One region of the Mesobacillus boroniphilus genome, then DNA from elsewhere that is predicted to be linked to it. Evidence: predicted binding sites of a transcription regulator. Region 1 holds the regulator's gene; the other holds the start of a gene.
What was found. The regulator Rex, encoded in region 1, represses fermentation and respiration genes when NADH is low (regulators of the CRP and FNR family bind a similar motif). The targets are predictions, from matches to a motif close to TTGTGAAATATTTCACAA.
Positions count from the first base shown of each region.

Region 1 (7,304 bases):
TTTACTATTGATTTCTCCTGCTTTTTCGTGGTCCTGGAAAACTTCGGGATCACAAAGGATGTCTTCGTATTCAGCTACTTCTAACTCGAGCTGTTCAATTTTTGCTTCAACTTCTTCCATGCGGCGTTTGCGCTGGCGTTCGAGTTTTTTTGCTTCTTTGTCCTGCTGGTAGGAGGTTTTATCCTGTCTGGCTGTTTCAGTCACGGTTCCAGCTGCGTTGGCTGCTTGTTCGGCCAGTGCTTTCAGCTCTTCTTGCTCAAGCTTTTTCTCGACGTAGTAATCGTAATCGCCAAGGTATTCTGTTGCGCCACTGCGATCGAGCTCGAGGACCTTTGTTGCGATCCTGTTGATAAAATAACGGTCATGTGAGACAAACAGGATTGTGCCAGGATAGTCGATGAGTGCATTCTCAAGAACTTCCTTGCTGTCCAAGTCTAGATGGTTAGTAGGCTCGTCCAAGATTAAGAAGTTCGAGTTTTGCAACATAAGCTTGGCAAGTGCCAGACGAGCTTTTTCGCCACCGCTCAGGGTGGAGACAATCTTTAAGACATCGTCACCTGAGAAAAGAAAATTCCCCAGTACGGTGCGGATTTCTTTTTCCGATTTAAGGGGGTATTCATCCCAAAGTTCATTCAAAACCTTTTTATTCGAGCTGAGTTCTGCCTGTTCTTGATCATAGTAGCCGATCGAAACATTAGAACCGTATTGAATATTGCCGGTTATCGAGGGCAGTTTTTCAACGATAGTTTTTAATAAAGTTGATTTTCCGACACCATTTGGTCCAACCAGTGCAGTGCTGTCACCGCGCGAAAGGTTAAACGTGATATTCTTAGAGACCACTTCGTTTTGATAGCCGACAGCAAGCGCATCTACCTTCAGGACATCATTCCCGCTCTGGCGTTCAATTTGGAAGCTGAACGATGCAGATTTTTCATCACCCATCGGCCTGTCCAACCGGTCTATTTTTTCAAGCTGTTTCCGACGGCTCTGGGCACGCTTAGTTGTTGATGCCCTGGCCAGGTTACGCTGGATAAAATCCTGGAGCTTGGCAATCTCATCCTGCTGCTTCTCATACAGTTTCAGATCACGTTCGTAATTCGCGGCTTTATGCTCCAAATATGAGCTGTAATTGCCTGGGAACTTCGTCAGCAGGTGGCGGGAGATTTCATATACCTGGTTCACGACCTTATCCAGGAAGTAGCGGTCGTGTGAAACGATCAGTATGGCTCCGTTATAGCCCTGCAAATACTGTTCAAGCCAGGATAGCGTGTCAATATCAAGGTGGTTCGTCGGTTCATCCAAAATCAAAATATCCGGGCGGGTCAATAATAGCTTCGCCAATGCGAGTCTAGTTTTCTGTCCTCCGCTTAAAGTGGATATTTTTGTGGAATAATCAAAAGAATGGAAGTTCAGGCCGTGTAGGACGGAACGGATATCGGCTTCATACTGGTAGCCGCCTTTTTCCTTGAACTGGACTTGCAAAAGGTCGTATTCCTTCAATACTCTTTCGTATTCTGTCGCGTTTGACAGGGTGTCAGAATCCGACATTTTTTCCTCGAGACGGCGCAAATCTTTTTCCATGCTGTGCAGATGGTCAAAAACAGCTAGCATTTCATCCCAGATGCTTTTCTCGGATTCCAGACCGGTATTTTGGGCAAGGTATCCAATTGTCGTACCTTTTGGGCGGATGATTTCGCCGCCATCGTGCGATTCGTAGCCGGCGATGATTTTTAGCAGTGTCGATTTGCCTGCCCCGTTTCGGCCGACGAGCGCTACACGGTCATTTGTCTGTATTTCAAACTTTATATTCGATAAAATAAGATCAGCAGCAAAATATTTTGAAAGCTGATTAACTTGTAATAATATCATTATTTTTCACCTCTATTGCCTTAGAGATAGTGTAACCCAATAATATAGGCACGGCAATATGTGCGAACTGCTATAGGTGGTAAGGTGTAAAAAATTCCCTATGTATTGTGAACACTGAAACAAAGTTCACACACAAGTTTGACAAAATAGTGTATCATTTGGTAGAAAGGAGCTTTAACATGGCAGAATTTACGCATTTTAACGAAGAGGGAAGAGCGAAGATGGTCGATGTAAGTGAAAAGCCGGAGACGGTCCGTACGGCAGTCGCCCATTCCAGCATAACCGTAAACGAAGATATATATATGAGAATCACTGAAAATAAAATGAAAAAAGGGGATGTACTTGCTGTCGCGCAGGTAGCAGGCATCATGGCGGCGAAAAAAACCTCTGAAATAATCCCGATGTGCCACCCGATTCCATTGACAGGCATTGACCTTTCATTCGATTGGGAGCAAAATGGTAGTGACTATGTTTTAAATATCGCAGCAGCTGTAAAAACAAAAGGAAATACGGGTGTAGAAATGGAAGCGTTAACAGCAGCTTCAGCATGTGCGCTGACTGTTTATGATATGTGCAAGGCCGTTGATAAAGGCATGGTGATCGGCAAGACGTATCTTGTCGAAAAAACCGGCGGAAAGAACGGCGATTTTAAGAGAGAAGAGAAGTTGAGATAGAAAAACGGACAGGGTGGAGGATGGAGAATGACGAATGATGCTATGAAGATTCCGCAGGCAACCGCAAAACGTTTGCCACTATATTACCGGTTCTTATTGAACTTGCATTCTTCAGGGAAGCAAAGGGTATCATCCGCAGAGTTAAGTGAAGCGGTAAAAGTGGATTCTGCGACAATCCGAAGGGATTTTTCCTACTTTGGAGCTTTAGGTAAAAAGGGATACGGATATAATGTTAATTACCTGCTTACCTTTTTCCGTAAGACACTCGATCAGGATGAACTGACGAAGGTTGCCTTAATTGGTGTCGGTAATCTCGGAACAGCGTTTTTAAATTATAATTTTTCCAAGAACAATAACACGAAAATCGAGATTGCGTTTGATGTGGCACCGGACAAGGTTGGCACGAAGATTGGAGACGTAGCAGTGTATCACATGGACGACCTTGACAAGGTTGTCGTCGAGGAAGGTATTCAGGTGGCAATCCTGACGGTTCCATCAGCTGTGGCGCAGCCGATAACAGACCGATTGGTACAGGCTAATATCAAGGGAATCCTCAACTTCACCCCGGCGAGGCTGAATGTGCCGCCGTCCATAAGGATCCACCACATTGATTTGGCGGTGGAGCTGCAGTCATTGATTTACTTTTTAAAGCATTATCCGACAGATACTGAAACAACTGAAACAGTAGAATAAAAAATAGCTCCTTCATCTGAAGGAGCTATTTTTTCTGTATATTTTTCAGTTTAAAATGGAACATAATCATTCTGATGCCGGACCCGAAGTCGAACGTAGCGAGGGCCACAAGCAAATAGCTGAAGAATCCCCAGCCTGTCTCGTTTACATTCTGGATGGCGAAATAGGTGAATAAGCTGCCTAACAAGATGTAGACAATGCCTGAAAATAAAGGCGATTGCTTCATAACTTAAAATCCCCCAATAAAGCTTTGAATTTTCTCTGCTTCTTTTATCATTCTCTCAATGTCTTCCCTAAATACGGATTGAAGCAGGACAACCATTGTATTCATTGTAACATGGGCAATGATTGGCACGATGATACGCTTTGTTTTCACATAAAGGAAAGCAAAGGTGAAGCCCATTGCTGAGTAAAGAATCACATGCTCCGGCTCCATATGCGCGAGTGCAAAAATGACAGAGCTGATCAGAGCGGCGAAAAAGAAATTCATTTTCTTATGCAGACTGCCGAAAATGATTTTCCGGAAGACGATCTCTTCTAAGATTGGTCCGATTATCGAGCTGACCAGGATGACAACCGGGAATCTTTCAATCAACTTAATGATTTCCTGTGTATTTTCCGAGCCCATTTCAATGCCAAGCATGTTTTCGATGCTTGCCGCGATTGATTGGGCGAACAGAGCAAGGAATACACCTGCGAAAGCCCAGGCAGCTGAGCTTGCCGGTGATGAAGCACCACGTAAGTCTGCATCTGTCCTGCGTTCCTTCCTTAGGAGCAGAAGCACGATTACAAGTGTTAGCGAAAAGCTGATCACGAGCCAGTAGGGAATCGAGATGGTCTCCATTTCCTCAAGACTTTTCCCCATTGCGGCTCCGATAAATGCAATAATCGGGATGCCAATCAGGCTTGAAAGCTGCATGACAATATAAGCGATAATGACGTACCAGTATTCTTTTTTCAATATGATAATCTCCTTCTATTCGGATCGTCTATGTGTATGCCGTGAAAGCTATTATAAGAATGCTATCTATCCATTTTACTAGTAATCATCGAGAAAGTTCAAATATCAGGGCGCTTCGTGAATGTTTTGGTTAAGATTCCTTGGAACTGGCATACTCTTTAAGGTGCTCTTTTTTAGCCAGGCTTCCTTCAGAAAACGCGAAATATGGTACTTGCTGTCGAAGGGAATGAGGTTGAATTTAATGCTAAATTTTATAAAAAAAGTTAGGCTTCACGCTTGCAAAAAAAATGGAGATTCATTATTATATAAATTGTGTTAGCACTCTATCGAGGAGAGTGCTAATAAAAAAATTCTACATATAATTTGAGGAGGTTGTTTCACTTGATCAAGCCACTAGGAGATCGCATTATTATCGAGCTTGTTGAGTCTGAAGAAAAAACTGCAAGCGGTATCGTTTTACCCGACACAGCGAAAGAAAAACCTCAAGAAGGTAAAGTCGTAGCTGTTGGAACAGGCCGTGTTCTTGAGAACGGCGAGCGCATTGCTCTTGAAGTTGCAGTCGGAGACCGCATTATCTTCTCAAAATACGCAGGCACAGAAGTAAAGTACCAGGGAACTGAGTACCTAATCCTACGTGAAAACGACATTCTTGCAGTAGTACAATAATCACTGCGATTATAGACAGAACGTTAAATATTAAAAATTTGAGGAGGTCTTTCTACAATGGCTAAAGAAATTAAGTTCAGTGAAGAAGCACGCCGCGCGATGCTTCGCGGGGTTGATTCTCTTGCAAACGCAGTAAAAGTAACTCTTGGACCAAAGGGACGCAACGTGGTTCTTGAGAAGAAATTCGGTTCACCTCTTATCACTAACGATGGTGTAACGATCGCGAAAGAAATCGAACTTGAAGATGCATTCGAAAACATGGGTGCTAAGCTTGTTGCTGAAGTAGCCAGCAAAACAAACGACGTTGCTGGTGACGGCACGACTACTGCAACTGTTCTTGCTCAGGCGATGATCCGCGAAGGTCTTAAGAACGTAACTGCCGGCGCTAACCCAATGGGCATCCGCAAAGGTATGGAAAAGGCTGTTGTAACAGCTGTTGAAGAGTTGAAAGCTATTTCTAAGCCAATCGAAGGCAAAGCTTCTATCGCACAAGTTGCGGCTATCTCTGCTGCTGACGAAGAAGTTGGACAATTGATTGCTGAAGCGATGGAGCGCGTTGGCAACGACGGCGTTATCACAATCGAAGAATCTAAAGGCTTCACGACAGAATTGGATGTTGTTGAAGGTATGCAGTTCGACCGCGGATATGCATCTCCTTACATGGTAACTGATTCTGACAAGATGGAAGCAGTTCTTGAAAACCCATATATCCTGATCACTGACAAGAAGATCGGCAATATCCAGGAAATCCTTCCTGTCCTTGAGCAAGTTGTACAGCAAGGCAAGCCATTATTGATCGTTGCAGAAGATGTTGAAGGTGAAGCACTTGCTACATTAGTAGTCAACAAGCTTCGCGGAACATTCAACGCAGTAGCTGTCAAGGCTCCTGGCTTCGGTGACCGCCGTAAGGCTATGCTTGAAGACATCGCTGCATTGACTGGCGGTGAAGTAATCACTGAAGAGCTTGGCCGTGACCTTAAGTCTGCTACAATCACTTCTTTGGGACGCGCTTCTAAAGTTGTTGTTACAAAAGAAAACACAACAGTCGTTGAAGGTGCTGGAGACAGCGCTCAAATTGAAAGCCGCGTAAACCAAATCCGCGTTCAAATGGAAGAAACAACTTCTGAGTTTGACCGTGAAAAATTACAAGAGCGCCTTGCTAAGCTAGCTGGCGGTGTTGCAGTAATCAAGGTTGGTGCTGCTACTGAAACTGAATTAAAAGAACGCAAGCTTCGCATTGAAGATGCCCTTAACTCAACTCGCGCTGCAGTTGAAGAAGGAATCGTATCAGGCGGTGGCGTAGCGCTTCTTAACGTATACAACAAAGTGGCTGGAATCCAAGCTGAAGGCGACGAAGCTACTGGTGTGAACATCGTCCTTCGCGCTATGGAAGAACCAGTTCGCCAAATCGCTCACAACGCTGGCCTTGAAGGCTCAGTCATCGTTGAGCGCCTGAAGCGCGAAGAAGTCGGTACAGGCTTCAACGCTGCAACTGGCGAGTGGGTAAACATGATCGAATCCGGTATCGTTGACCCAACTAAAGTTACACGTTATGCACTTCAAAACGCAGCATCCGTATCTGCAATGTTCCTGACTACTGAAGCAGTAGTTGCAGACATTCCAGAAGAAGGCGGCGGCATGCCTGACATGAGCGGCATGGGCGGCATGGGCGGCATGATGTAATTCTGTTAAATAAATAAGAGCTTCTTAAAGGACCTGTCCCTTATGGGATGGGTTCTTTTTGCATTTCTCTGTGTATTATCCACCTAGGACTAACGTCACTCATGCTAGGTTGTATATTAATTTGGAGGTGAGTCTGCCTATATAGAACAGTATTTTCAAGTGGCGAATACTGCCTAAACGAGTGGAGGTGGCGATATATCTGCGAGAATATGAATCTGAGCGATATGACTCTTGCAAATTTAGTCAATAACCTTCATATTTAAAGTATTGGAGGTGCGATATGCGACACGATATACAGCCGAATGAACAGGCATTCTCAACAAAAGAAGTGGCGGAAGAAGTAGGGATTGCTACACCCACTGTCCGAAAGTATGGCCAGATTCTGGAACGGAATGGTTACGAATTTTTGAAAGATGGCGACCGGCGTATTTTTGTTCAATCGGATATCCAAGCGCTTATAGCGCTTCGCGATACGGACAAGCCGCTGGACGATACGGCTAAGGATCTCGTGCTCCAGCAAAAGGAGCTATTGGAAAGCCCGGGCGGAACGGAAATTGCGCTTAACGATACATATGAAAACTTGCCTCAGGACCCGAACCAATTAAAAGAGGTTTTGCTTTACGTCGCCAATGAACTTGCAGCCGCACGTGAAATGAATGTGCAGCTGAAAAACGATATGGCCCAACTTAAAACAAATGTTTCCCAGCTTCAGCAGGACCATCATGTAATCAGTTCCAGCATTGGAAATTCAGCACAAA
Region 1 is NZ_QTKX01000007.1:3,651-10,954, forward strand. It holds gene DYI25_RS21950 (ABC-F family ATP-binding cassette domain-containing protein) at 1-1,869, opposite strand, end outside; gene moaC (cyclic pyranopterin monophosphate synthase MoaC) at 2,049-2,543, shown strand; gene DYI25_RS21960 (redox-sensing transcriptional repressor Rex) at 2,571-3,236, shown strand; gene DYI25_RS21965 (YdiK family protein) at 3,262-3,462, opposite strand; gene DYI25_RS21970 (CPBP family intramembrane glutamic endopeptidase) at 3,466-4,197, opposite strand; gene groES (co-chaperone GroES) at 4,579-4,863, shown strand; gene groL (chaperonin GroEL) at 4,921-6,546, shown strand; gene DYI25_RS21985 (hypothetical protein) at 6,827-7,304, shown strand, end outside.

Region 2 (7,304 bases), on a different contig from region 1:
AATGCTTCCAATTCACGGTATGAAGCAAGGTCAAGACGTAGTGTACCAGATACCTTCTTCATCGCTTTGATTTGAGCTGATCCACCAACACGGGATACAGAAAGACCTGCGTTGATCGCTGGACGTACGCCAGAGAAGAATAGGTCGGACTGCAAGAAGATCTGTCCGTCTGTGATTGAGATAACGTTCGTCGGAATGTAAGCAGATACGTCGCCTGCCTGCGTTTCAATGAACGGAAGTGCTGTGATTGAACCTGAGCCTTTAGCGTCGCTCAACTTAGCAGCACGCTCTAGCAAGCGTGAGTGCAAGTAGAATACATCCCCTGGGTAAGCTTCACGGCCTGGAGGACGGCGAAGCAGCAAGGAAAGTTCACGGTATGCTGCCGCTTGTTTTGAAAGATCATCATATACTACAAGCACGTGCTTGCCATTGTACATGAATTCTTCACCCATTGTTACACCAGCGTAAGGAGCAAGGTATAGCAATGGAGCTGGCTGGGAAGCAGATGCTGTAACAACGATAGAGTAATCTAACGCGCCGTGCTTACGGAGAGTTTCAACCGCGTTACGTACAGTTGACTCCTTCTGTCCGATTGCAACGTAGATACAGATCATGTCCTGGCCTTTTTGGTTAAGGATTGTATCGATCGCTACAGATGTTTTACCAGTCTGGCGGTCACCGATGATCAATTCACGCTGTCCGCGGCCGATTGGCACAAGAGCGTCGATCGCCTTGATACCAGTCTGCAATGGCTCATGAACAGATTTACGGTCCATAACTCCCGGTGCAGCGTACTCGATTGGACGAGTCTTAGTTGTGTTGATTGGACCCATGCCATCAACTGGCTGTCCAAGAGGGTTTACTACGCGGCCGATAAGCTGTTCCCCAACAGGAACCTCCATGATGCGGCCCGTACGGCGTACCTCGTCGCCTTCGCGGATGTCCGTGAAAGGTCCAAGGATGATAATACCGACGTTATTTTCTTCCAGGTTCTGTGCCATACCCATAACGCCGTTTGAAAATTCAACAAGTTCTCCAGCCATGACATTGTCGAGGCCATGAGCACGGGCGATACCGTCACCAACACTGATAACTGTACCCACATCACTCACTTGAATTTCCGACTGATAATTTTCGATTTGCGATTTTATCAGCGCACTGATTTCTTCAGCTTTGATGCTCATGAGTTTCACCCCTATCTACGAATCTTAGCCTAGCAATTTACGTTCTAAACGATCGAGCTTGCCACGCAAGCTGCCGTCAAAAATGCGGTTTCCAATGCGAAGCTTTACGCCTCCAAGCAAATTGGAATCTACAATGTTTTCAATTTGAAGTGACTGTTTGCCAACCTGCGGCGCGAACGAAGCTGAAAGAGCTTCAGCCTGCTCAGCCGTGAGCGGCTGGACACTATAAACTTTTGCTTCAGCCACGCCTTTTGCATTATTTGCAAGGGCAATGAACTGGTCAGCAACGTCTGCGATCTGGTCTTCGCGGTGGCGGTCAACCAAAATCATCAGAGTATTAAGGACATATGTGCTTACAGATCCGAAAGCTTGCTTTAAAACCTCTTTCTTCTTCTCGTTAGGAAGCTTAGGAGACTTCAAAAAAGCAGTCAATTCCGGATTGTTCACAACAACTTCTTTTACTGTGCGAAGCTCTTCCTCAACCTGCGGGAGAGCCTGCTTTTCAGAAGCGAGTTGAAAAAGTGCCAGGGCATAGCGTTTTGCTACTGTCGAGTTGCTCATCGGGCATTACCCGCCTCTTGAATGTATTCATTGATGAGCTTTTCCTGGTCAGCTGCAGAGATTTCCTTCTCGATTACTTTAGAAGCAATCAAGACAGATAATGAAGCAACTTGTTCGCGGATTGCCGCAACAGCCTGCTCCTTCTGCTGTTCGATTTCAAGCTTCGCAGATTCTTTGATTCTGTCAGATTCAGTGCGTGCCAGTGCAATGATTTCATCACGCTGTACATCGCCCTGTTTCTTTGCATTTTCAATTAGGCCCTGTGCTTCTGTGCGTGCCTGCTTAAGCATTTCACGCTGTTCTTCTAAAAGATTCTGTGCTTCAGCACGGCTTTTTTCAGCCGCTCCGATTTCGCCAGCAATATGCTCTTCACGTTCCTTCATGATGCCCATCAATGGACCCCAAGCGAACTTCTTAAGCAATGCTAACAAAACAAGGAACATAATGAGCTGGAATAAGATATCTCCTGTATTCAGGCCAGATCCCACTCCCAATACAAAATTCATTGTTAACACCCTCGATTCACTCCCTTCAAGAGTTGTACCATGATTAAAAAGGTCCAACATGCGTCATCTGGATAGACAACGCTAAAGGCTGCCTGTTCCAGGAACTGAGGCTTGCCCCATTTTATTTCAAACGATTGCTTACATTCAAATTCAAGTATGCTTCCGCCGGATTGAACCGGCACAAAGCCTACATAATAGAATGGCGAAGGTTCGCGCGGAATGATCTTCGCCATCTTAAATTCTTATAATTGATTAACCACCGATAACCATGAACGCGATAACTACTGCGATGATTGGAATCGCTTCAACCAATGCAACCCCGATGAACATTGTAGTTTGAAGCATACCGCGAGCTTCTGGCTGACGAGCGATACCTTCTACTGTACGTGATACGATCAAACCGTTACCAATACCTGCACCAAGTGCTGCTAAACCGATTGCGATTGCTGCTGCTAAAAGACCCATTATAAAGTTCCTCCTTTAATGTATGAAAAAATGTTTTTAAGTTTTGTCCATTAAATGAACAGGTTTATATTAATGGTCATGGCTCACTTTATGGGAGAGATAAACCATCGTTAACATAGTGAAGATAAATGCCTGGATTGCTCCGACGAAAACGGAGAAACCTTGCCATACTAGCATTGGAACGGCTGCGGCTAAGTGCCCGCCTACCCCGGTTGCGAGTCCGGCTGCAAGCAGACCCAACAGGATCTCACCTGCGTAAATGTTACCGTAAAGACGAAGACCAAGAGTGAGCGTATTCGCGAACTCTTCAATGATCTTGATCGGGAACATGAACCAAAATGGCTTAAAGAATTCCTTGCCGTATTCGGCAGTCCCTTTAAGCTTGACGCCATAGTAATGGGAAAGCCCTACCACCATGACTGCAAGAGTCATTGTGATGACTGGGTCAGCTGTCGGTGATTTCCACCATAATTCATTGTCGATAACGACAGAGAACGGCAGTCCCAGCATATTGGCAACAAACACATACATCAGCAATGTGATGCCAAGTACGTGAAATCTTCCCCCATCCTTCCAGTCCATCGTGCTGTTGATGATTCCTTTGACGAAATCCATAACCCATTCCATGAAATTCTGCATTCCTGTCGGTTTCATCGCAAGCTTACGAGTGGAAAGAACTGCAATGATGAATACAAGAGCAGTCGCAATTGTGATCATCAGCATGTTTGCTAAGTTAAAAGTAAGCCCAAATAAATCTAATAATGGAGCTTCATGATGCATCAGTTAATTCACCTCTCTTCCCCGCTATTTACGTAAATGAAAAGACTGGACAAAAAAATCTATCATAATGACAATATAAGCTGTCATTAATCCCAAAATCGTAAATACAAGGTCAATGCGATCAGGATATTCCATCGCAACGATTACAGCAAGCGCTCCAGTAGCAAGCCTCGACAACGAGCCGAGCGAGCGCACCTTCTTCCCCTGCACCACCGAATCCCCGAAGTTGTTCATTTTCCTCGCAAGCAGCCATAAATTAAAAAGGCTCAGGCTTGTACCAAAGATCAACCCGGCAAAAACCGATTGATAGCTTGTAAAGCCGTACCCGAGTACGTATAAAGACAACAAGGTGAATATGTATTTGCGCTGGCGAATAAACAAGTCCTGAATTTCCATAGATGGCTAGTCTCCCGAAAAGAAGTGTTGGATGAGGCGGAGCATGGCATAAACACCTGCCGCCAATCCGATCAGCAATCCGAATATCAAGAAAAGTGGCTCTGTACCAAGACTTTGGTCCAGCCATCTTCCGGAAAATATGCCAATTAAAATGGAGCCTACCAATTGAGATAGTATAGCGGACATGAGTGCCATCGCTTGAAAAGGGTGGCGGTTGTTTCGGCGCATAAAAAACGCATCCTCACTTTTGAGAATGGGAGCTTCAGGGGGTGAAAAATCATTTTCCGAAAAAACAATATTTTCACTAAAAAAGCTTGCATATCAACGTTGAAAACCTTATCATTTTATGCCCTTTGTAAGCATACAATAGGCTATTGTCAATGTCAATCCATAGCGGTGAAAAAATTCACAAAGTTTTCACTTAAAATATATACCATAATCCCTATTTTAGAATTATATTATAAAAGCTTATTTTTGCCTGTATTTTCTCCTTTTAATTTATTCCAATTTTACCCCGAATTACCTTTTTGAGCTTATGCCCGAGAAGCCGAATAGTTTAATAAGAATAAAAAAGGGCCGGATAGGAATCACCTTCCTCCGCCCCTTGTATTTTTACCTATAAAAATCATTGCGTCTATCGTGCTTTCTCGACCTTTCTTCTTTGCAAATACCTTTGCCAGGTACATTCCTTCCTCCGGCAATTTTTCCAGTGGTATTTCTTTCCGCACCATTCCCTTTTTCATCTTCCTTCCCCAGTCAAGGAAACCGACGAAGCGGTATTGATCCGGATCAAACAGAGCGATGCCAAATTCTTCTGCCCCTCCCGGCAAATAGACTTCATAGCGATACGCTTCCCCATTATCTGCCGGAGCAAAGTCGAAGCCCATCACCCGCGGGTAATCCGGTTCTTCTAAAACGTATAGGTATGGAATCCTTATCTTATTTTTCCCGTCCTCTATAACAAGGCTGCCATCATGGATTTTATCTTTTAATAATGCCGGGGTTGCTATCATCGCAAGCTCCACGTCTTTCGCTTCATTCGGTTTCAGCGAGAAACTCATCGGAAGCTCCCACTCTATTCCCTTTTCTTTTTGGGGTATGAGAAATGAATAATTTTTAGTGGCTGATCCTGTGTTTTTGACAGTCAGTCTTGCACTGTGACGGTGCATGTTTTCGGCAAGCTGGAATTTACCGAATTGCAGCGAGCCCGGAACAATCAGACTTTCCGAATTGATGGCCGCCTCCAGCTGGATCCTCCCCGCTCCCTGCTCGAATGTCCGGTACCTTTTGCCATCACGGTCGGTTATATCCTTGGCAGTGTTCATGATTGCCGCCTTGATTTCTGCCGGGCTCCAGTCTGGATGAGCCTGTTTAATCAGCGCTGCCGCTCCTGCTACATGGGGCGCGGCCATGCTCGTTCCCTGAAGAGGGAGGTAACCTCCGGGAATCGTGCTGTTGATCGCAACGCCGGGTGCAACGATATCTGGCTTGATTTCCCATGTGACCGTCACCGGACCGCGGGAGCTGAAGTCAGCAAGAATATCTCTTTCTTCTATTAAATTGATACGGATCAGCATTGAGTTTTTAACGAGCTGTTTTTTTAGCGCCAAGCCATCTTCTTTGCTAATCGCGGCCACTGGAATCGGCACGTTCTCTTCCAGGTTTCCAAAGAATGTCCCCTTCGTATTGTTATAGATGATCACTCCGATAGCGCCCGCTTCAAGTGCATTCTTAGCTTTTTCGGTAAAAGTAAGCTTACCCCGTTCGACTAAAACAAGCTTATCCCTTACGTCTTTCATCTCCTCTTTCGTGCCCAGTCCTGCAAATACAAGATTTTCACTTTGAGTAATGTTCCAATTATCCGAACCCTGTAAAAGTTCCAGCCTTATTTCTTCAGAAAGTCCTGGGACGTTGAGATACGGCACCTGCATCGGAGGAGTCGACGCGCCAACCGAGATGGCTTTGGAAGCTGTGCCTGGTGACCCTACAGTCCAACGATTGGGACCCGAATTACCAGAGGAAGTTACCGCGACGATTCCTTCATCCACCGCTTTATTGAGCGCGAGGCTGATGGGCAGGTCCGGACCATTGACATCATTTCCAAGCGAGAGATTCAAGATGTCCACCTTATCTTTTATAGCTTCATCAATAGCAGCTATGACCTGCTCTGTCGTTCCGCTTCCTCCTGGCCCAAGCGCACGGTAGGCAACGATTTTGGCATCGGGAGCCATCCCTCTCATTCTTCCGTTCGCCGCAATGACGCCTGCCACATGCGTTCCGTGCAGGGTGCTTCTAAAGCCGACACCCTTCGTTTCCATCGGATCATCATCTCCATCAACCAGATCATGACCACCGGCAAAACTCCTCCGCAAGTCAGGATGCTCATAATCTATCCCCGTATCGATTACCCCGATTGTCACGCCCTTACCTGTCAGGCGGTTGCCTTTTTTATCAAGGATACCGTGTACAGCCTCCGTTCCAATCAATTCAAAATTATCGATAAAACTAGTGCTCGATTTATAGCGATTTGGTAGATGTGCCGGACTCTCCACCTTGTACGTGTTTACTTCGGATAAAAGTTGGATGTCATTAGACTTTTCAAGCTGTTGAAGCTCGGAGATAGGTCCTTTAACAGAATATCCACTGATTGCATGCGTGAAGATGCGACGGAATTTTGTGTTTTTAAGGTTTTTCAGCTTATGATGGATTTCTTGTTCATTCACCTGTTGCTTTGTTAAGACGATAGCGATTTTTTCGGTGTGGGGATCCTCTTGAGGAATCGGCGGGAGCTGCATTTTTTGCGGTTCGAATGCAGTGAGGATTGCTATTGATAGGACAATTAAGAAAAAATTACGCTTTTTCATTACAAATAGCCCCTCCTTTTTAACATAGCGTGTCATTTTAAGGAGTTTAGTATTCAGATTACCCGTCAGGAAAATTTATTCCGAGAAGACGCTGGGCAATTCCGCGAAAAGAGTGATGAATCTCGCGAAAAGCTCCATAATTCCGCTAAACCATGCTTTATTTCCGCGAACTAGACTAATTCTAAATCCAAACGAAAAAAGCACCCCATTTTATAGAGGTGCCTCAGTAATCTTATTTAGTCCCAAATAAACGATCTCCTGCGTCTCCTAGTCCAGGTACGATGTAGCCATGGTCATTAAGCTTTTCATCAAGTGCAGCGATATAAATATCCACATCAGGATGCGCTTCTTTTACCGTTTCTACTCCCTCTGGAGCTGCAATCAAACACATGAACTTGATATGCTTCGCGCCGCGCTTTTTAAGAGAGTTGATCGCTTCGACTGCAGAACCGCCTGTCGCAAGCATTGGGTCAACGACGATAAAATCGCGCTCTTCGACATCACTTGGTAGTTTTACATAGTATTCAACCGGCAATAATGTTTCCGGA
Region 2 is NZ_QTKX01000002.1:221,338-228,641, reverse strand. It holds gene atpA (F0F1 ATP synthase subunit alpha) at 1-1,184, opposite strand, end outside; gene DYI25_RS14185 (F0F1 ATP synthase subunit delta) at 1,209-1,745, opposite strand; gene DYI25_RS14180 (F0F1 ATP synthase subunit B) at 1,742-2,260, opposite strand; gene DYI25_RS14175 (hypothetical protein) at 2,254-2,484, opposite strand; gene atpE (F0F1 ATP synthase subunit C) at 2,504-2,716, opposite strand; gene atpB (F0F1 ATP synthase subunit A) at 2,786-3,496, opposite strand; gene DYI25_RS14160 (ATP synthase subunit I) at 3,521-3,892, opposite strand; gene DYI25_RS14155 (AtpZ/AtpI family protein) at 3,899-4,120, opposite strand; gene DYI25_RS14150 (S8 family serine peptidase) at 4,480-6,756, opposite strand; gene upp (uracil phosphoribosyltransferase) at 6,989-7,304, opposite strand, start outside.
Region 2: a site for Rex is predicted at 4,287-4,304, ahead of DYI25_RS14155 (AtpZ/AtpI family protein). Genes of this name have one in related genera too.